Regions from separate parts of the Ruminococcus sp. 5_1_39BFAA genome, predicted to be linked through region 1. Evidence: riboswitches for the same ligand, from Rfam matches in the RefSeq annotation. Region 1 holds a riboswitch; the other holds the start of a gene.
What was found. Region 1 has a riboswitch for ZMP and ZTP ahead of ACESZH_RS12335 (formate--tetrahydrofolate ligase). Riboswitches for the same ligand answer to the same signal wherever they lie in the genome.

Region 1 (11,053 bases):
AAATCCGCATCTGAATTTTTGCCCATGTAATCCGCAAAGCTCTCCATTCTGGATGGTCCATCCTCCCGGGACTCTGACGGCATATACTGAGGATAGACAGTCTCCTTATTAGGCGCTACATAGTAATAAAAATTTTCCACGCCCCGGCTCTTTATATATGTCTCCGCAACAGAAATCTTATCTGCAATCTCCCCGCTTTCCTCATCAGAATACAGGTTTGTTTTTTTGTAGTCAGCCATGGCATCCTCCCCGTCCCGCTCCGGGGTATAAAACAGCCAGTTATCCTTTCCAATGGTCACATCACCTTTTTTTGTAGTAAAAAAAACCTTTGTATCAAGCTGGTAATTCAACCGGATCAGATAGTTTTTAAACGGTACATGGTCATTATAAAATGCCTCAAATTTTTCCGGAAATTCCTCCAGCCCAGCCGTAGAAAGACCAGGAAATTCCGCCAGAGCACGGTTCTCATTGTTGGCAGTATCCAAATGCTTATGAAACACAGCAAATATGATATTGGGAAGCACAATACTTGCCATAAATACAACAATAAATAATTTCTGCTTTTTCATCCATTCCTCGTTAAAATCTAAAGTAAATAAAGGGATTATAGCTGTCATTTACAAGCGCCATAACAGACAGCCAGAAAAGCGCCATACAGCCCACGATCTGTGGTATGGAAACACTGCCAGCGGGCTTCTTTGCCTGAAAATGTTCCTTGACCCTTTGTGCCAGCATTTGTCCGAAGCCGCAAAAAAACAGCCCTGCGATCACGCAGACGATCATCTTTTTATCCAGATAACCTGCCATAACCACTGCGGATGCGTGGGAAACAAACATATTTTTTACATATGTGCAGAAGGTTGAAAGATCCTCCGCCCGAAAAAGGATCCAGCCCCAGAAAACCACGATAAAAGAATAAATCCGCCCTATAAAAGCAGGCATTCGTTCCAGTCTTTTCCCTAAAAATGCACGCTCCAGGATCAAAAATGCACCATGATACAGCCCCCATAAAACGAAGCTCCATCCTGCCCCATGCCACATACCTGTTAAAAAAAACACAGTCAGCAAATTTCGGTATGTTTTTGCCCTGCCTTTGCGGTTTCCTCCCAGGGGAATATACAGATAATCCCGGAACCATGAGGATAAGGAGATATGCCACCTTCTCCAGAAATCTTTGACTGAAACGGCAGTATAAGGGTAGTTGAAATTCTCCTGAAAATCAAATCCAAACATTTTTCCCAGACCTATCGCCATATCGGAATAGCCGGAAAAATCAAAATAAATCTGCAGCATATACAAAAGCGCCGCAAACCACAGCACCTTCCTGGAAACCTCATCCAGATTCCGGCTGTATACATCGTCCACCACCTGGGCAAATGTATTGGCAAGAAGCACCTTTTTCCCCAGTCCGCAGCAAAAACGCCGGACGCCGCAGGTGAATTTATCCAGAGTAATACTGCGGAAGTTGATCTGCTGCTCCACATCGTGATATTTCACGATGGGCCCTGCAATAAGCTGTGGAAAAAAGGAGATATAAAGAAGCATATGAAGATAATTCTTCTGCGCTTTTACCTCGCCCCGATATACGTCCGCCACATAGGACAATGCCTGAAAGGTATAAAAAGAAATGCCGATTGGCAGTGCGATCTCCTTCGGTGTAAAGGTACTGGTACTGTGGAACATTGTAAGGATCTTGTTCCAGGTGTCTGCTGCAAAATTAAAATACTTAAAGTATCCCAGCAGCAAAAGATTCGCTGCCACACACGTGATAAACACCAGCTTTTTTCCCTCAGGATACTTTTCCAGCAGAATGCCGCTCACGTAATTGATCGTGACAGAAATCAGCATTAAAATAATGTATTTGGGTTCTCCCCAGGCATAAAAAAGCAGGCTGAAGAGAACCAGCAACAGGTTGCGGAATCTCTGTGGGCAGATAAAATACGTAATCAGAACTGCCGGAAGAAATATCCACAGAAATATCATAGAACTGAAAACCATTATACTCTCCCCTTAGAAACCGCCTCTTTTCTTGAGCTGGGAAATAATGAACAGAATCACTGCCAGCACCACGAAAAACGGCAGAACTGCACCAATAATGGTAATCAGAAGAAACACCACTGCCACCGCAATGGCGATCACGATCAATTTTCCATACCAGGTGCTCAGATCCAACTTATGAGTTCGTTTCACTCCGGCATCCTGCTGGTTGTATCCTGTTCCATAGGAGCTATCTGTATACGTACTGTATTCCTCGTAATTTCCCTGTCCGGCATCTGCATCTGTGTCCAACAGGGTCTTGGCAATAAGTCTGGGATCCCCTAACTCCGCCAGAACCTCTTCCTCGCTCCGTCCGCTTCTCACCTGGGATTGTATATAATCTTCGTAATAGCGCACATGCGCTGCGGCTTTTCCCTCGTGCATCTGCCCTGCCAACTGGTTTCTTAATATTTCAAGAAATTCTCCTCGATTCATTTCCTAATCTACCTCTCTGTATGATAACCATTTCTCTCTGAAATTCGTCTTGCTTGTGCTCTATTCTACCAATTGTTGCCCCAGATAGCAACGGTTCCGTTCATAAAATTTCTATGAATAATAGCATCTCATCCTTTGGCAAGCATTAAATTTCGTGACTTTTCACAAAATTTTTCGCAAATTTTCTTCACAACTGAATTTGACGTAAACTTGACAAAGCATTTTTCCTGTGCTAAAGTGGATTCATCAATTAAAAAGCTTCTGAGTTACTGACGGAACAGTGGAGTTTACCACAGGGAAAGCAGAAGCATGTTTCAGCCGACCGTCTGGGCAGTATTTGAATTCATCAGATACTGCCCTTTTTTATCGGCTTCTAAAAGAAAGGAGAAATTCAAAATGGGATTCAAAAGCGACATTGAGATTGCACAGGAATGCGAGATGCTGCCAATTACTGAAATTGCAGAAAAAGCAGGGATTGATGACAAATACCTTGAGCAGTACGGCAAGTACAAAGCAAAAATTGATTACAATCTGTTAAAGGATTCTGACAAGGAAAATGGTAAACTGATCCTTGTTACAGCTATCAACCCAACACCGGCAGGAGAAGGAAAGACCACCACAACCGTAGGTCTTGCTGACGGTATGCAGAAGCTTGGCAAAAACGTTATGGTTGCTCTCCGTGAGCCGTCCCTGGGACCGGTATTCGGCGTTAAGGGCGGTGCTGCAGGCGGCGGATATGCACAGGTTGTTCCGATGGAGGATATCAACCTTCACTTCACAGGTGACTTCCATGCCATCGGCGCAGCAAACAACCTTCTGGCAGCTATGATCGACAACCACATCTTCCAGGGCAACGCTCTGAATATCGACCCGCGTAAGATCACATGGAGAAGATGTGTGGACATGAACGACCGTCAGCTCCGTAACGTAGTGGACGGCCTTGGCGGAAGAACAAATGGTATGCCTCGTGAAGACGGCTATGATATCACCGTTGCATCCGAGATCATGGCAGTTCTCTGCCTTGCAAGCGACATCAAGGACCTGAAGGCAAGACTTTCCAGGATCATCATCGGATACACCTACGGAAAACCGTCAGAGCAGAAACCGGTTACCGCTGGTGACCTTCACGCAGAAGGCGCTATGACCGCTCTGTTAAAGGATGCGCTGAAACCGAACCTGGTTCAGACCTTGGAACATGTTCCGGCTATCGTTCATGGTGGACCATTCGCTAATATTGCTCACGGATGTAACTCCGTAACTGCTACTAAGATGGCGTTGAAGCTTGCTGATTATGCCATCACAGAGGCTGGATTTGGTGCTGACCTTGGCGCTGAGAAGTTCCTGGATATCAAATGCCGTATGGCAGGCCTGAAGCCAAACGCAGTTGTTATCGTAGCAACCGTACGTGCCCTGAAATACAATGGCGGAGTTGCTAAGGCTGACCTTAACAATGAGAACCTGGAAGCTCTTGAGAAGGGTCTTCCGAACCTGTTAAAGCATGTGCATAACATCAAGGATGTTTATAAACTGCCGTGTGTTGTTGCTATTAATGCGTTCCCGACCGATACTAAGGCTGAGCTTGACCTTGTAGAAGCAAAATGTAAGGAACTTGGCGTAAATGTTGCACTTTCCGAAGTATGGGCAAAGGGCGGCGAAGGCGGAATCAAGCTTGCAGAAGAGGTTATCCGTCTTGTTGAGGAGCCGAATGAGTTTACTTATTCCTATGAGCTGGAAGGAAGCATTGAGGATAAGCTGAACCAGATCGTTCAGAAGATTTATGGTGGTAAGAGGGTTGTTCTTACTGCGAATGCTCAGAAGCAGGCTAAACAGCTTGAGGACCTTGGATTTGGTAATTGCCCGATCTGTGTGGCTAAGACACAGTACAGCTTGACGGATGATCAGACTAAGTTGGGGGCTCCGACGGATTTTGAGGTTACGGTTCGTAATTTGAAGATTTCTGCGGGGGCAGGATTTATTGTGGCTCTTACTGGAGAGATTATGACCATGCCTGGTCTGCCTAAGGTTCCGGCGGCGGAGAAGATTGATGTAGACGAGAACGGTAAGATTACCGGGCTCTTCTAAAAACTTCTTTTTGATAAAAATGAAAACCTTGAGGGGGAGCATCTCAGAGTTGCGAAAGCCCGAAGCTCCCCCTCAAACACCCCCTACTTGGGCACGCGGGTGGGACACTTGGCATCATTTTTGATAGTGTTTCGGTGAAATACTGCGTGGCTGTGGAACGGCGAGGTGGGCGTTGGGTCAGTTTTGGAGGACGCGTCATAGTGATGCGTCCTTCTCCCATTTCCGCTTTCTTTTCACTGACATGATGCGTGGCTGTGGAGCGGTATGGTGGGCGGTGGGTCAGTTGTGGAGGACGCGTCATCGTGATGCGTCCTTCTCCCATTTCTGCTTTCTTTTCACTGACATGCTGCGCGGTAGTGGAGCGGCGTGGTGGGCGGTGGGGCAGTTGTGGAGGACGCGTCATAGTGATGCGTCCTTCTCACATTTCCGCTTTCTTTTCACTGACATGCTGCGTGGCCGTGGAACAGCGTGGTGGGCGGTGGGTCAGTTGTCGAGGACGCGCCGCAGTTGATACACCTTAGCATAATTCCGCTTTCTTTCCAATGTAACACTGCCCAACCGTAATACAACTCGGAAAAACGTCGCGCCCGCAAAGCGGCCGGAAGGGGGAGCGCGAGGGGGAGGAGCGGCCTTGCCTCCGAGCGGTCCCCCCTCGCAAGGCGGTTCCCCCTCGCAAAGCGTTTCCCCCAGCGCAAATGGGTTCCAAATTCAAAAGGGACCAAACGGTCCCTTTTCTAATCCACTTTTATAAAAGAAATAATCTCGTAACCAACCCCAGCACAAGCAAATGTGCCGGATAAAACCCATAATACACATATTTCGGAAGCTTATCCTTCCGCTCCTCGTTGTAACACCAAATCCCATAAAAGGACAGCGGCCCCGTCACGTAAAGAAGGCTGACGGCAATGCCCAGCACTGTTTTCAGCACGTGTTTTGTATAGAAGAGATAAAACACTGCAGTAAGCAGCACAATGCAGAATCCATACTGTGCCCGAAGCAGCGACACCCAAAGTACGGCGCACAACACGATCAGCACCTGCAGGGCGATTGAAACAGCTCCCTGTTTCTCCTTCGCCATTTTGAGAAAATAGAGCATCAACAGGCTGACCGCCATCCCAACCAATGCGTTCTGGGTGGAGAGATCCACCAGCTTCTGATTCATGGCAAAATCGTAGGGGATCTCGCTGATAAGCGCAAATACGGCTATGGAAAGCAGGTACCTTTTGTAATCAGACGTTCTCATAAAGCCTTCCACCAGCAGGAACGCAAAAATCGGCACCGCCATACCTCCGATAAGCTGCATCACGGAGCCTACGCCAGCCAGAAACATCAGATCGGAATCTGTCTCCATTGCCTTTGACAGGCTCTCCTGTGTATATTGATCCAGACGGATCAATCCATTTTCCACGATCGCAATCCCGATATTCTGGATCAGCATCACCACGCACGCAAAAATCTTTAATCCGTCTGCTGTAACGGAAGGAGTTTTCCATACAGCTCCTCTTCTTCCCATTCCCGTATTCATATCCTGCGCCTTTCTCCTTTTTCTTTACGGCTGAAAATCCCGGATGAGCTCCAATGCCGGAAGAGCATTTCCATTATAGTCAAATAAAGCCTGATTCGCCCATTCGTTACCGCCTGGTCCTTTTTCGTTCATGTATTTGCAGGCTTTCTCGGTAGCCCACTGGCTTCCCGGCACCGGGATCCAGGCAGGTTCCCAGTAACAGAAGCCTGTACCCAAGCCTTCCGGAACCTGAGCGATGACCTGCATAATGGCGGCCATAAAGTCACTCTGTCCCTCGGGTGTCATTGGATAGGGAACCTTGGCTGCAAGCTCCGACTTTGTCGCCATACCCTTACGCAATTCATCCGGAAGCTTTTCATATTCCTGATAATCCTCCATGGTATGTCCCATGGAAACCTCCGCTACAAGCAGCTTTTTGTGATATCGCGATGCAATATCATTCATATTGTCCTGAAGCATTTGAAGAGTTCCGTGCCAAAACGGATAATAGGACAGTCCGATATACTCAAAATCTTCTCCCCCGTTGGCAATGTATGCGTCAAACCATGTCCGGTAAAGCTCATTATTTCCTCCGTTATCCAGGTGGAGCATCACCTGAATTTCTTTATCCGCTTCACGCACCGCACGGATTCCCGCACTGGCAAATCCGGCAATATTTCCGTACTCCGGCACCTGACCGTAAGGCCACAAAAGCCCCTTGGAAAGCTCATTTCCCACAGCCACGATCTGCGGCATGATATCCTCTTTGCCGCATCTCTCCAGAACCTCAGCCGTGTAATCATGGACAGCCTGTGTAAGCTGCTTCACGTCCATTCCCCGCCATGCTTTGGGAATGGTCTGTTTTCCCGGATCAGCCCAGAAATCGCTGTAATGAAAATCCAGCATCCATCCGATTCCCAGCTCTTTTGCCCTCTTTGCCAGGGAAAGAGTGGTTTCAATATCGTTTCCTCCTGCACCGTAAGAATGCCCCTCCTCATCAAAGGGATCATTCCACAGGCGGAGCCTTACCAGATTGGTACCGTATTGCTTTAAGATTTCCAGCGCGCCGCCAGCCTTACCGTGGTCAAAAAATTTTCCTCCGCAGCGTTCCACTTCCAGAAGAGTGGAAATATCCATTCCTTTTATCCAGTCTTTCATCGTGCACCTCTTCTATACAAAACGGTTCCGTACCCGGGAACTCTCCCGGATACGGAGCCATCGTGTATTATTCTCCGTCAAAATTTTCAAAATCCGTAAAGCGTTTCATCATATGACGATAGCGGAAACGTGCCAGCTCATTCTTTTCCAGCACATCTTCTTCTGTACCTCTGTACTGGCAGCGTATACAGTAATACTCTTTTTTGTCCTTATCATAAAACATATCCAGATCCAGATCGCGCATAAAGCAGGATGGACACCGGTAATTTAATTTGCCTTTTCCAGATTGAGCCATGTGGTGAAGACCTCCTTATCGCATAATCTTCCGGTATATCCCAGAGTAAACATTGGGCTGAACGCATATCCCTCTTTGAAATATCCCTCTTTTTCCGTTCCTTCGCAGGTCATGGAAACAAGGGTATTGATCGGCGGAAGGGTACAGCTTACCCGGTCAGCATCTGCAAGAGTTACCTCTCTGCACTTGTACTCATAGGGAAGCTCTTTCTTTTCAGAACCTTTTTCCGCACAGAAGGTCAGGCTTGACATATCCTCTGTGTACTCGGTCGTTCCATAGCATCCAACCATGTATTCGTTGATGGTCACATCTGCATCCGGGTCACTCATTTCCAGAACCTTTCTGTCAATTTTAATCGCACTGGAGCCTTCTGTAAAGGTGATCACAGTCTGGATTTTCACAGTCAGGTCTGCAAATTCAATGTCTACCGGGTCCAGCGTCAGGATGCGGTCTTTGCCTTCCTGGGAGAAATGCGCCTTTGTACGGCAGAGGCACAAATCCACCTCTTCCCCGTTATGGCATACCTTTGCGCTGCGGACTGTTCCCTCCCCTGCATAATGGGTAAAATAGCCTGCGCGGTATTTTTCCTGGATCAGGAACGGGTAGCTGGCATCCTGGATATGCGGTGTGCCGATACCTACCGGCCAGTTCAGTTTTGCAGCATAAGGACGAAGGTCAACGATCGCGCCGCCCTGGTCCATATTCACACACGCGCGCATAAACGGGTCACAGTACCAGAATACCTGCTTGTCGCTTCCGTACAGGATATCTCTCCACAGGGCACATTCCGGCTCTGTGTAGGATTTCTTCTGACGGTAGAAATCCGCAAATTCACTCATGGTCATGTCAATGAGCTTGCCTTCTTTTTTCAGCTCTCCGTAGTATGCGCAGCCATCCTCATAGGATTTTTTCAGCAGCTCATAAGGAGCCTCCCAGCGTCCCATCTTGTTCATCCAGCCAGGCCCTACAAACATCATGTTGTAGGCATACCCATTGTTGAATTTCGCCTGGTAACGGAACTGGTCGATCAGGTTATAAAGATATGGATACTCCCATGTCTCAGAATCATAGATCATTCCCCGGAGAACATTCTGGGGATGGGTACCAAAATTGGAACCATTTCCGTCATAGCATGCGATCAGATCACGGCTGAGATGCGGGATTGCCACAATGCCGGAATCCTCCGCTTCATTGGCAGCCGGCGCATGAGTATTCTGCCTGGATGGGATCCATGGAGCCCACGGGCCGCCGTCCATAAAGGTGTACCAACTGTTATTGCAGGTATGGTAAGCCTTCGGGCCTTCCTCCCAGCATGTGGCAACAGCACATTTTACAGACGGATATTTTTCTTTGATAAAGTTTGTCAGTTCCGCATCCATGTAATAGGAGCCTGTAGATTCCGGATAAAATCCGAAACGTTCATGGAATTTCTCAAACACATCCTGAACAATAGCTTTTTTGTCTTCCATGGAAAACATCCAGATACAAAAATCCTTGGTTTTATATTTTTCACGGAATTCCTTGCAGGGCAGGCCAAGAAGTGTCAGGCCGATCTCATCGCCATACTGCTCGTGATGCTGTTTTGCAAGCTCTACGGCCTCATCATTGAACAGGCTGGCATAGGTCATTTCAATCGTTGTCTTCAGCCCGTTCTTATGCGCACACTCCTGCTGTACTTTAAAAATGTCAAGGCTCTCCGTCAGCAATGCTTTACGCCCAATATCCTCCGCCTGTCCATGTCCGGTCACCTTTTCCGCGTATTCCGGCACCATTTCCGGGCGATGAATGATATTAACAATAAACTGTTCCATTTCTTTTCCTTTCATTTGCTCCTGGTTTTGAATCAGCCCTTAACAGCTCCTCCGGTAATACCTTCCACATAGAATTTCTGCATGATCACAAACAATGCGGAAATCGGGATGGAAACAAGCACGCCGCCTGCGCAGAACTGGGTAAAGTAGGTATTGATCAAGCTCTTATCCAGCATCTTGAACAAACCAATGGCAACTGTATATTTGGAAGAGATTCCGGCATTGAGGATCATCTTTGCATATACGAAATCCATCCACGGTACCAAAAAGCTGCTGATAACCGTATACACGACGATAGGGCGGCTCATAGGAAGTATCATCTGGAAGAAGATACGCGCCTCGCTGCAGCCGTCGATCCGTGCAGCTTCGCACAGCGCTCTCGGCACCGTGTCGAAAAATCCCTTTGCGATCAGATAGCCCAGGCCGGATGATGCGGAATAAACCATGATCAGACCGGCGTAGCTGTTTGTCAGGTTAAAGGATTTCAAGGTAAAATATACGGCGATCATTGCCAGCATACCCGGAAACAGATTCAGGATAACCGCCATGTTCATCAATGGCTTTCTCATTGGGAAGCGCATTACGGATGTGGCATAAGCTACCATCAACACGAACATAGTAGAGATCACGCAGGTAAAGCAGGCAATAATAAATGTGTTCAAAAACCACTGCGGGAACTGTGCCACAGAGTCCGGATGGAACAGCTTGATATAATGGGTAATGCTCCACTCCTTCGGGAAAAAGGTGCTTGTATTCATTCCTGAATAAGAGCTGAAGGAGGTGCACAGCAGCCATACGATAGGGATCAGCCAGATAAATGCCAGCACAGCGATCAATAAATTATGTAATACAATCGTGGAAGTACGATTACTTTTCATCTTTTTCATTATTGATATGTTCCCTCCTTATCTCCCTTGATCATGCGGTTAAATGCGATCAGTGTGAATACTGCACAGATAATAAATACTACGATACCGATAACGGAAGCCATCTTGTAGTTGTAGTAATCCTGCGTCAAACGGAACAGCCAGGTTACCAGCAGGTCCACTTCCTTTGCCTGGGAATTTGCCATTACCTGGTTCGTGGTCGTGTACACATTTTCTGTCAGCAGGTAGATTACGTTAAAGTTATTGATATTCTTTACAAAGTCCGTAACCAGCGCCGGTCCTGTAACAAACAGCAGGTACGGCATGGTGATCTTGCGGAAGATCTGGAATGGTGTAGCGCCATCCACTCTAGCACTTTCAAGCTGGTCAGCCGGCAGGTTCATAAGAACACCGGTGGAGATCAGCATCTGATACGGAACGCCGATCCAGATATTGATCAAAATGATCATCACATGTGCCCAGCCCGGTGCAGACAGGAATGGGATATAGCTTGTGGACACAAGTCCTGTATCACGCAGGAAACCGGTAAGACCGATATTGCTGCAGATAGTATTGACAATACCTCCGTTGGAGAAGAAGTTTCTTACCAACAGAAGGGATACGAACTGCGGTACCGCAATGGTTACGATAAAAAGTGTACGCCATAATTTCGGCACTCTTGTTTTCTTGCTGTTAAGAAGCAGGGATAACAGAATACCTCCGATATATGTGGTAAAGGTGGAAAAGAACGCCCATACCAGCGTCCAGCCAAGGACACGTACAAAGGAGTAACCAAAGGAAACGGTCAGTCCGCCGCCGCCAAACAGACTTAAAAAGTTGTTAAAGCCAACCCAGGAAAACAGGC
Region 2 (11,053 bases), on a different contig from region 1:
CCAAGCCCTATTATGAAAAAATCGGCGTGGCATGTCCGAAGTGCGGCAAGGAGATCGTACTGAAAAAGACGAAAAAAGGACGGAAATATTATGGATGCGAGGATAATCCGGAATGCGATTTCATGTCCTGGCAGAAGCCGTCCGAAAAGAAATGCCCCGTCTGTGGCAGCTATATGGTAGAAAAAGGCAGCAAGCTGGCATGCAGCCAGGAAACCTGCGGATACGTGGAGCAGAGAAAGGGATAAACCGCAGCGTTTCCCGTGTACTTGCGGAGCGGGGAACAAGTGTTGGATGAGTCATAAAGAAGCGTATATGACAGAAAAGCGGGAAAGGCAGAAATAATCTGTAATTTCCCGTTTTTGTCGTTTAAAGTGTGTTTTCAGCTAATAAACCTGAAAGAAAAATATTTTCAGAAAAGCAAAGCAAATTTGAAAAATAGTAAAAATGTCTTGTAAATATGAGGAAAAACGTGTAGTATGATAGTATCATGCAGTTTTATATTTTTAACAAAGGCGAAAGGAGGAAAAGATGAGCGTTCAGTTGTTAGATAAAACAAGAAAAATCAATAAGCTTCTGCACAATTCAAACTCCAGCAAGGTTGTATTCAATGATATCTGCCAGGTCCTGATGGAAACCCTAAGTTCTAATATTCTTGTTCTCAGCAAAAAAGGTAAGGTTCTGGGTGTGAGCATGTGCCCGGGAGTAGAAGAGATCACAGAGCTTATGGAGGACAAGGTCGGCGGTTATGTAGATGCTTTATTGAATGAGAGATTCCTGGGTGTTTTGTCTACGAAGGAAAACGTAAACCTTCAGACACTGGGCTTTGAACATGTGTCAAGCAGTTATCAGGGAATCATCAATCCCATTGACATTGCGGGTGAGAGACTGGGAACTGTTTTCATGTACCGCAAGGACAGAGCCTACGACATTGAAGACATTATTGTCAGCGAATATGGCACTACTGTAGTGGGGTTGGAAATGATGCGTGCCGTACATGAAGAAAATGCTGAGGAAGACAGAAAGAAACAGGTGGTAAAATCAGCATTTAATACCCTGTCCTTCTCAGAGCTGGAGGCGATCATTCATATTTTTGAGGAACTGGACGGTGATGAGGGCATTCTGGTGGCAAGCAAAATTGCTGACCGTGTGGGGATTACCAGGTCTGTTATTGTAAATGCTTTAAGAAAATTCGAGAGTGCCGGCGTCATAGAATCACGTTCTTCCGGTATGAAGGGAACGTATATTAAAGTTTTGAATGAAGTGATATTTGATGAATTGGATGAAATTAAGGTACAAAGAAATAAAAAGGCTTAAAGGCGCAAAGGAAAAACTGTTTTCTGCAGTTCAGGCAGGAGGCAGTTTTTTTCTGCGTTTTGATATGGAAGATTGTTTTTAATATGTAAAAAGATTGTGAAAAATGAGAAAGTGAGAAAAACAAAGAAAAAATGAGTATAAAAGAAATAAAAAGAGAATATAATTTAAAATGCGATTCTGAAAGGGGTTGCGGAAAATGAAGGAATTGAATAATATAATGAACAGTGATTAGCACTCAATTTAAATGAGTGCTAGTAAGAAAAAGAAGGTTTTCAAAAATAAAGGAGGACATAGATCATGACATTAGTACCATTAGGTGACAGAGTTGTATTAAAACAGTTAGAAGCAGAAGAGACAACAAAATCCGGAATCGTTCTTCCTGGACAGGCACAGGAAAAGCCCCAGCAGGCAGAGGTTATCGCTGTAGGACCTGGCGGAGTTGTAGATGGCAAGGAAGTAAAGATGGAAGTTGCAGTAGGTGATAAGGTTATCTACTCTAAATACGCAGGAACAGAAGTTAAGCTTGAGAGCGAAGAATATATCATCGTAAAGCAGAGCGATATTTTAGCTGTTGTTAAGTAGAGCACTTAGCGGAAGCAAGCTGACTTCCTTATAGACATTAAAAAAATTTCAGGAGGAAAAAATCATGGCAAAAGAAATCAAATATGGCGCAGAAGCCAGAACCGCATTAGAAGCGGGTGTAAATAAATTAGCAGATACCGTAAGAGTGACCCTTGGACCGAAAGGAAGAAACGTAGTTCTTGACAAACAGTTCGGCGCACCGCTCATCACAAACGATGGTGTTACCATTGCAAAAGAGATCGAGCTGGAGGACGCATTTGAGAACATGGGCGCACAGCTCATCAAAGAAGTTGCATCCAAGACAAATGATGTAGCTGGTGACGGAACCACAACCGCTACCGTACTTGCTCAGGCAATGGTTCATGAAGGAATGAGAAACCTGGCAGCAGGCGCAAATCCTATCATCATGAGAAAAGGTATGAAAAAAGCTACAGATGCAGCAGTAGAGTCTATCAAGAGCATGAGCCAGAAGGTAAACGGAAAATCTCAGATCGCAAACGTAGCAGCTATTTCTGCAAGTGATGAGGAAGTAGGTAAGCTGGTAGCAGACGCTATGGAAAAGGTTTCCAAGGATGGCGTTATCACTGTTGAGGAGTCCAAGACCATGCAGACCGAGCTTGATCTGGTAGAAGGTATGCAGTTTGACCGTGGATACATTTCCGCATACATGGCAACTGATATGGAAAAAATGGAAGCAAATCTGGAAGATCCATACATCCTGATCACAGACAAGAAGATCAGCAACATCCAGGAAGTCCTTCCGTTACTGGAGCAGATCGTACAGGCAGGCGCAAAGCTTCTCATCATCGCTGAGGATGTAGAGGGCGAAGCTCTGACAACCCTGATTGTAAACAAATTAAGAGGAACATTCCAGGTAGTAGCTGTAAAGGCACCAGGCTATGGCGACAGAAGAAAAGAAATGCTTCAGGACATCGCAATCCTTACAGGCGGACAGGTTATCTCCGATGAGGTTGGACTTGATCTGAAAGATGCAACCATGGCTCAGTTAGGCCGTGCAAAATCCGTCAAGGTTGCAAAAGAGAATACCGTGATCGTAGACGGAATGGGTGACAAAGATGCAATCGCAAACCGCGTAGCACAGATCCGTTCCCAGATTGAGGAGACAAAATCCGATTTCGATAGAGAAAAACTTCAGGAGAGACTGGCTAAGCTGGCAGGCGGTGTAGCAGTTATCCGTGTAGGCGCTGCAACCGAGACTGAGATGAAAGAAGCAAAACTTCGTATGGAGGATGCACTGGCAGCTACAAGAGCAGCTGTTGAGGAAGGTATCATCGCAGGCGGCGGTTCCGCTTATGTACACGCTACCAAGAAAGTGGCAGAGCTTGCTGCTACTCTTGAGGGAGATGAGAAGACTGGCGCAAACATTATCCTGAAGGCTCTGGAAGCTCCGCTGTTCCGTATCGCTGCAAATGCAGGACTGGAAGGCTCCGTTATCATCAACAAAGTAAAAGAGTCCGAGCCAGGCGTAGGCTTTGACGCTGTAAATGAGGAGTATGTTGATATGGTAAGCGCAGGAATCCTTGACCCGGCAAAGGTTACAAGAAGCGCACTTCAGAACGCAACAAGCGTAGCATCCACCTTACTGACCACTGAGTCCGTAGTTGCAAACATCAAAGAAGATGCACCGGCAATGCCGGCTGGCGGACAGGGCATGGGAATGATGTAATTTATAAAAAGTTTTTGAAATTAAGAGGACCGGCGTCATAGACGCTGGTCCTTTTTTGTGCTATACTCATTCATATAGTTTCAAACTTATACGTAAGGCTAAAAGGAGAGGATATTGATATGAGCGATTTGTATTCTGAGTTACTTGTAAAAAAAGAGAGAACCGCAAAGGACATGCTGGTGAAATACGGTCTGATCGTGCTGACAGCTCTGGTTGCTGCAGCAGGTCTGCTGATCACACCGATTCTTCTGATTGGAGCCATTGCACTTGGCATAGCATGTTACTTCATCATTCCAGGTACAGATCTTGAATTTGAGTACCTGTTTGTAAACGGGGAGCTGGACATTGACAAGATCATGGCAAAGACAAAGAGAAAAAAAGTAAAAAACGTGAAGCTGCAGGAAGCAGATCTGATGGCACCGGTGAATTCTCACAGAATGGATTATTATAACAGTAACCAGAAGCTGAAGGTATTGGATTTTTCATCAGGAAATCCGGAACACAAGCGCTATGCTATTATTGTCAAAGACGGCGCGGATCTCTGCAAGGTTATCATAGAGCCGGATGAGGCTTTGGCAAATTCCATGAGAAATTGCGCTCCCAGCAAGGTATTTTTGGATTAAATTCATGGATTGACACGTATCTGATTTTTTGTTACACTAGGGGACAAACCAAATTGAAAATCAATAACATTTAAACAAGGGAGGAAATGCAATGGGTACTATCATTGGTGAAGGCATTACTTTCGACGACGTCCTGTTAGTTCCGGCGTATTCAAAAGTAATTCCAAATCAGGTTGATGTCACAACCTACCTGACCAAAAAAGTTAAACTGAACATTCCTATGATGAGCGCAGGAATGGATACCGTTACTGAGCACAGAATGGCGATCGCCATGGCGAGACAGGGCGGTATTGGTATTATCCACAAAAACATGTCTATCGAAGCCCAGGCAGACGAAGTCGACAAAGTAAAACGTTCCGAGAATGGTGTTATCACCGATCCCTTTTTCTTATCTCCAGAACACACATTAAAAGATGCAAATGATCTTATGGCAAAATTCCGTATTTCCGGTGTCCCCATCACAGAAGATGGCAAGCTGGTAGGAATCATTACAAACCGTGATCTTAAATTCGAAACAGATTTTACCAAAAAGATCAAAGAATGTATGACTTCTGAAGGACTGATCACCGCAAAAGAGGGAATCACTCTGGAAGAAGCAAAGAAGATTCTTGCAAAATCCCGTAAAGAAAAATTACCCATTGTAGATGATGATTTTAACTTAAAAGGCTTGATCACCATTAAGGACATTGAAAAGCAGATCAAGTATCCTCTGGCTGCAAAGGACGAACAGGGACGTCTGCTCTGCGGCGCAGCAGTAGGCATTACGGCAAACGTGCTTGCCCGTGTGGAGGCCCTGGTAAATGCAAATGTGGATGTAGTGGTAATTGATTCCGCTCACGGTCATTCAGAAAATATCTTAAAAGCTGTGCGTGAGATTAAGGCAGCTTACCCGGATCTGCAGGTTATTGCAGGAAACGTTGCAACAGGTGCAGCTACCAAGGCATTGATCGATGCAGGTGTAGATGCTGTAAAGGTAGGTATCGGACCTGGATCCATCTGTACCACCCGTGTGGTTGCAGGTATCGGTGTACCGCAGGTTACCGCTGTTATGGACTGCTATGAAGTCGCAAAGCGTTACAATATCCCGATCATTGCCGATGGCGGTATCAAATACTCCGGAGATATCACAAAGGCGATCGCAGCAGGCGCAAATGTCTGCATGATGGGAAGCATCTTTGCAGGCTGTGATGAAAGCCCGGGAACCTTTGAACTGTATCAGGGAAGAAAATATAAGGTTTACCGCGGAATGGGATCTATCGCTGCTATGGAAAACGGCAGCAAGGACCGTTACTTCCAGGAAAATGCAAAGAAGCTTGTTCCGGAAGGCGTGGAAGGCCGTGTAGCATACAAGGGACATGTAGAGGACACTGTATTCCAGCTTATGGGCGGTCTTCGTTCCGGTATGGGCTACTGCGGAGCAGAAAATATTGAGATGCTGAAGACAACCGGCAAATTCATCAAGATTTCTGCTGCATCTTTAAAAGAATCTCATCCACATGACATTCACATTACAAAAGAGGCTCCAAACTACAGCCTTGATGACAAATAATAATGACAAAAAAAACTCCCAGGCCGTCTTCTTATCCAAGGCGGCCTGATTCCGATAAAAGACAAAGCAAAAAAGGCAGAGTACGTCAGAGAAACCGCCGTGTGTTGATTGCATGTATCCTTTTTGCGCTTTTTTTCGTTTTGGCAGGTACGTTTGCGCTGCGAATGGCGGAGAACAGACGGCAAGCGGATATTATAGAAACGGTACAGCAGAACAGCGGGAGCGGGCCGGAAGAATGGATGGCACAGGGAGCACCGTACATTGACGTGCAGCTTCTGACTCCAAATGAATATTCCAGACCGCAGCTAAGTATTTCTAATGTCAGCTACATTGCGATCCACTATACTGCGAATCCCGGAGCCTCTGCGCAGAATAACCGGGATTACTTTGAAAATCTGGCGCAGACCCATGAAACAAAGGTAAGCAGTCATTTCGTGGTTGGATTGGAGGGTGAGGTGATCCAGTGCATTCCCACATCGGAGCTGTCCTATGCTACCAACGAAAGGAATGTGGATACTCTGTCCATTGAATGCTGTCATCCTGATGAGAGCGGGGCTTTTAATGACGCTACATATGAATCTGTGGTAAAGCTTGCTGCATGGCTTTGTCTCAGGTTTGGTCTGACTCAGGACAATGTGATCCGGCACTACGATGTGACGGGAAAGGAATGTCCAAAATATTATGTGGATCATCCGGAAGCGTGGGAGCAGATGAAGGCAGATATTGCAGCACAGATAGAAATGGATAAAAGCTTATAATTTAGCTGTAAATGGGAATAAATATATTTTGTATCTTGAAAATTGCAGAGAAGTATTGTACTATAATAGAGGTGCTGCATGACTGGCGGAAAGTAGGGATACCTACAGGGAGTGCAGTAATACAATTGTGCCGACCGCCTGGGCAGCCTGGAAGAAGGGCTTCCCAGGCGTTTTTTATTTCAAAGGAAAGCATTTCAGTTTGCTCTGCGTGAAAACTTGCTGAACTTTCCTTTGAAACAAAAACGCAGCTTACGCTGCGGGAATGCGCACTGCGCGCAAGAGGAAAATGGTTGCTGACGCAACCGCGCTCCGGCGCAAGTGTGCGCCAAGGCGCACACTTTTTTACTACACCTCATTTTATGAAAAGGAGAGCAGATTATGGAAATGTTATCACTGGAAAAAGAGCTGAAAGAGAATTCTTACCCGGGAAGAGGAATCATCATCGGGCGTTCCGCTGATGGAACGAAGGCGGTAACAGCTTATTTCATCATGGGCAGAAGCGTAAACAGCAGAAACCGCGTATTTGTGGAAGACGGAGAAGGTATCCGCACTCAGGCGTTTGATCCCTCCAAGCTTGTGGACCCAAGCCTGATCATTTACGCTCCGGTACGTGTACTTGGAAATAAGACGATCGTTACAAATGGTGACCAGACCGATACGATCTATGAAGGAATGGATCATCAGCTTACCTTTGAGCAGTCCCTGAGATGCCGCGAATTCGAGCCTGACGGACCAAATTATACGCCGCGTATTTCCGGTATTCTTCATTTGGAAAACGGCGGTTACAATTACGCAATGTCCATTTTAAAGAGCAACAACGGTGATCCATCCTCCTGTAACCGTTACACCTTTGCATATGAGAATGCAAAGGCAGGAGAAGGGCATTTTATCCATACTTACAAGTGCGACGGAGATCCGCTTCCAAGCTTTGAAGGAGAGCCAAAGCTGGTAGCGATTCCTGATGATATGGATGCTTTTACAGAAATGCTGTGGGAAAGCCTTAACGAGGATAACAAGGTTTCTCTGTTCGTGAGATATATTGACATTGCAACCGGAAAGTACGAGACAAAAATTGTAAATAAAAACAAATAAAGGAGGAATTTTCAATGAAGGAATTAGAATTAAAATATGGCTGCAACCCGAATCAGAAACCATCCAAAATCTATATGGCGGACGGTTCTGAGCTTCCCATCAAGGTGATCTCCGGCAGACCGGGATATATTAATTTTCTGGATGCTTTCAATGGCTGGCAGCTTGTTCGGGATCTGAAAAAAGCAACGGGCCTTCCCGCTGCAACCTCCTTTAAGCATGTTTCCCCGGCAGGTGCTGCCATCGGTCTTCCTCTTGATGAGACACTGGCAAAAATCTACTGGGTAGATGATATGGACTGGAAAAATTTTTCACCGCTTGCCTGCGCATATGCCAGAGCACGCGGTGCGGATCGTATGTCCTCTTTCGGTGATTTCATTTCTTTGTCGGATGTGTGCGACAAGGACACAGCGCTTCTTATTAAGAGAGAGGTTTCTGACGGTGTTATTGCTCCAGGTTACACAGAGGAAGCTCTGGAAATCCTGAACCAGAAGAAAAAAGGAAATTATAATGTGATCGAGATCGATCCGGATTATGTGCCTGCAGCGCTGGAGCACAAGCAGGTTTACGGCATCACCTTTGAGCAGGGAAGACAGGAGCTTGCCATTGATGATGAGCTGATCTCCAATATTGTGACTGAGAATAAAGAGCTTTCCGAGGAAGCAAAACGTGATTTGAAGGTTTCTCTTATTGTACTGAAATATACCCAGTCCAATTCTGTATGCTATGTAAAAGGCGGACAGGCGATCGGCGTTGGAGCAGGACAGCAGTCCCGTGTGCATTGTACCAGACTGGCAGGACAGAAGGCTGATAATTGGTTTTTGCGCCAGAGTCCGAAGGTTCTTAATCTGCCTTTTAAAGAGGGGATTTCACGTGCAGAACGTGACAATGCTATTGACGTGTATATCGGCGAGGAGTATATGGATGTGATTGGAGAAGGAAACTGGCAGAAGAGCTTTACCCGTCAGCCAGAGATCTTCAGCCGGGAGGAAAAGAGAGCATGGCTGGATCAGATGACAGATGTGACTCTTGGCTCCGATGCGTTCTTCCCATTCAGCGATAATATTGAACGTGCTTACAAGAGCGGCGTAAAATATATTGCGGAACCGGGCGGTTCTGTAAGGGATGAGGATGTGATCGCTACCTGCAATAAATATAATATGGTAATGGCATTTACAGGGATCCGTTTGTTCCATCACTAAAGAATTTAAATGCTCACGGGATCAGTGTCGGCTGCGGCGTTGGTTCCGTGAAATTTTTATGTCAAAAGACAGACAAAAAAAGACTCTGAGTTTTCTCAGAGTCCTAAGAGCGATAGACGGGGCTCGAACCCGCGGTCTCGACCTTGGCAAGGTCGCGCGTTACCAACTACGCCACTATCGCATTTTTGTTGTGAGGTGTTTACCTCAGCGACAAGATATATAATACATGAAAACCTATGGTTTGTCAAATACTTTTTTTAAAAAATTTGAAAATTGGAAAAAAATATAAATCTTAAAACTTTATGAAACCTTTCAGGCAAATTGCAAATAAAAACACTCTGTGCTATCATAAGTAAAAGTAGGGGAAGTAAATCAGGCTGCATATGAGGCAGCAGGAGGAGAATGACTGATGAGAAAAAAGACATTTATGATAGTAGCCATATGTGCGTCTCTACTGATTCCGGCAGAAATCCCAGCAAACGTAATGAATTATGAGGAGACGATCACGTCATACAATCAGGAAAACAAAGCACCACAGAGCTTTCAGCTTGATGACGGGGCCGGCGGCACAGTCACTGCAGTGGCCCAAAATGATACGCTGTATGTGATAGCAAAAAGCGCCATCATCCGTTCCAAGCCCGGAGACGGAGGCGAAGACCTGGGGGAGGCCCTTTTCGGCACCACGGTTCAGCGTGTGGCTGTGTGCGACAATAGCTGGAGCAAAGTGACAGTGCAAAAAGAAGATGGAGCGGAGATAAACGGATATGTTCCCAATGATCATCTCAGTGACCAAGCGGTCGTGGAGACAGTTTCAGACACCGTAACAGCAGTTCAGGACTGCGATATCCTGGATTTTCCGGGAAGAAAGGACGGTGAGGTGGTTGGTGAGGTACTGGAGGATGACGAAGTGGTGCGGACAGGCTCTATAGACGGTATTTGGAGCCGGATCGTTTATGAGGATACTTCCGGTTCCGATCAGGAGGGATATATTCCAACCAATGTTCTGGAGGGCTACAACGAAGGTTCACAGATGGCGCAGGCAGATACTTCTACCAGTGATGGAACCGTAGAGGCCGGAAGCATTCACAAAAGCTCCGGGGAAGGCATTTTTGCAGATGCTGTGGATGGAGTAACCTCCACAAACGATGGAGCGGCAGCGGTAGCAGGCGTTGTTGAAGGAACTCCGATTTCTGTTTCTTCGGACGCGGCATTAAGGCCCCTGGGCATGTTCCGGATCACTCATTACTGTCCATGCAGTATATGCTGCGGCCCCTGGGCAAACGGCATCACCTCCACAGGCGTCATTGCAGTAACAAACCGGACCATAGCGGTGGACCCAAATCAGATTCCGTATGGTTCCAAGGTTGTGATTAACGGACAGATTTATGTAGCCGAGGACTGCGGAGGTGCGATCAAGGAAAACTGTATCGATGTCTATGTCGGCAGTCATGAGGAAGGCGAAAGCAAGGGTGTGTTCTATACAGAGGTATATCTTCTGGAAGAATGACAGTTCATCGGCAATATTCTTGGAAATTAGACTAGTCAAGCATGTTTTTATAGTGTATAATAGTTTGGCAGACATTGTGATGAGACAGAAAAAGCATTTATAAATGGTTTTCCCGAAGGATGATGAGCCTGCGGGTATCAGGAGAATAAAAAGATAAAGGTGAAAACAGAGCTATGGTAAAAGTAAAAATCAACAACTGGAAATTGGAGCATTCCATGGACGAAGCCTACAAAGCACTTCGTACCAATATCCAATTCTGCGGTGCAGACAAAAAAGTAATTGCATTTACAAGCTGTACCCCCAATGAAGGAAAGAGTAATGTTACCTTCCATCTGGCAGCATCTCTGGCAGAGAGCGGAAAATCCGTACTTTTGATCGATGCGGACCTTCGTAAATCTGTGTTGATGGGACGAGTTGAGGTGGAAGAGGAGATTATTGGTCTGACTCATTATCTCTCCAAACAGGCAAAGCTTTCTGACGTTATCTGTGCTACGAACATTCCTAAATTCCATATTATTTTTTCAGGAGTAGTATCGCCAAATCCTGCAGAGCTGCTGGGCAGCCGCCTTTTTAAAGAAATGATCCGGCTTGTACGGGATGTGTATGATTATATTATTATCGACACCCCGCCTCTTGGTCGTGTAATCGACAGTGCTGTCATCGCGGACTCCTGTGACGGAACCGTGATCGTGATCGAATCCGGAAGCATCAGTTATCATTTCGTGCAGGAAGTGAAGGCACA

Region 2: it holds a riboswitch for ZMP and ZTP, as region 1 does, so the genes downstream of both, ACESZH_RS16785 (IMP cyclohydrolase) here and ACESZH_RS12335 (formate--tetrahydrofolate ligase) in region 1, are expected to answer to the same signal.

The regions. Positions count from the first base shown of each region.
Region 1 covers NZ_CAXSVO010000010.1:87,750-98,802, reverse strand. Annotated here, with positions in the region: gene ACESZH_RS12350 (hypothetical protein) at 1-569, opposite strand, end outside; gene ACESZH_RS12345 (MBOAT family protein) at 580-1,998, opposite strand; gene ACESZH_RS12340 (DUF1700 domain-containing protein) at 2,011-2,472, opposite strand; ZMP/ZTP riboswitch at 2,728-2,811, shown strand; gene ACESZH_RS12335 (formate--tetrahydrofolate ligase) at 2,869-4,554, shown strand; gene ACESZH_RS12330 (TraX family protein) at 5,300-6,079, opposite strand; gene ACESZH_RS12325 (arabinogalactan endo-beta-1,4-galactanase) at 6,104-7,216, opposite strand; gene ACESZH_RS12320 (hypothetical protein) at 7,284-7,511, opposite strand; gene ACESZH_RS12315 (hypothetical protein) at 7,484-9,337, opposite strand; gene ACESZH_RS12310 (sugar ABC transporter permease) at 9,355-10,209, opposite strand; gene ACESZH_RS12305 (carbohydrate ABC transporter permease) at 10,209-11,053, opposite strand, start outside.
Region 2 covers NZ_CAXSVO010000019.1:14,393-25,445, reverse strand. Annotated here, with positions in the region: gene topA (type I DNA topoisomerase) at 1-245, shown strand, start outside; gene codY (GTP-sensing pleiotropic transcriptional regulator CodY) at 529-1,314, shown strand; gene groES (co-chaperone GroES) at 1,612-1,896, shown strand; gene groL (chaperonin GroEL) at 1,961-3,583, shown strand; gene ACESZH_RS16800 (DUF6106 family protein) at 3,703-4,206, shown strand; gene guaB (IMP dehydrogenase) at 4,298-5,755, shown strand; gene ACESZH_RS16790 (N-acetylmuramoyl-L-alanine amidase family protein) at 5,758-6,513, shown strand; ZMP/ZTP riboswitch at 6,582-6,664, shown strand; gene ACESZH_RS16785 (IMP cyclohydrolase) at 6,892-7,605, shown strand; gene ACESZH_RS16780 (phosphoribosylaminoimidazolecarboxamide formyltransferase) at 7,620-8,804, shown strand; tRNA gene ACESZH_RS16775 (tRNA-Gly) at 8,913-8,985, opposite strand; gene ACESZH_RS16770 (3D domain-containing protein) at 9,214-10,311, shown strand; gene ACESZH_RS16765 (polysaccharide biosynthesis tyrosine autokinase) at 10,485-11,053, shown strand, end outside.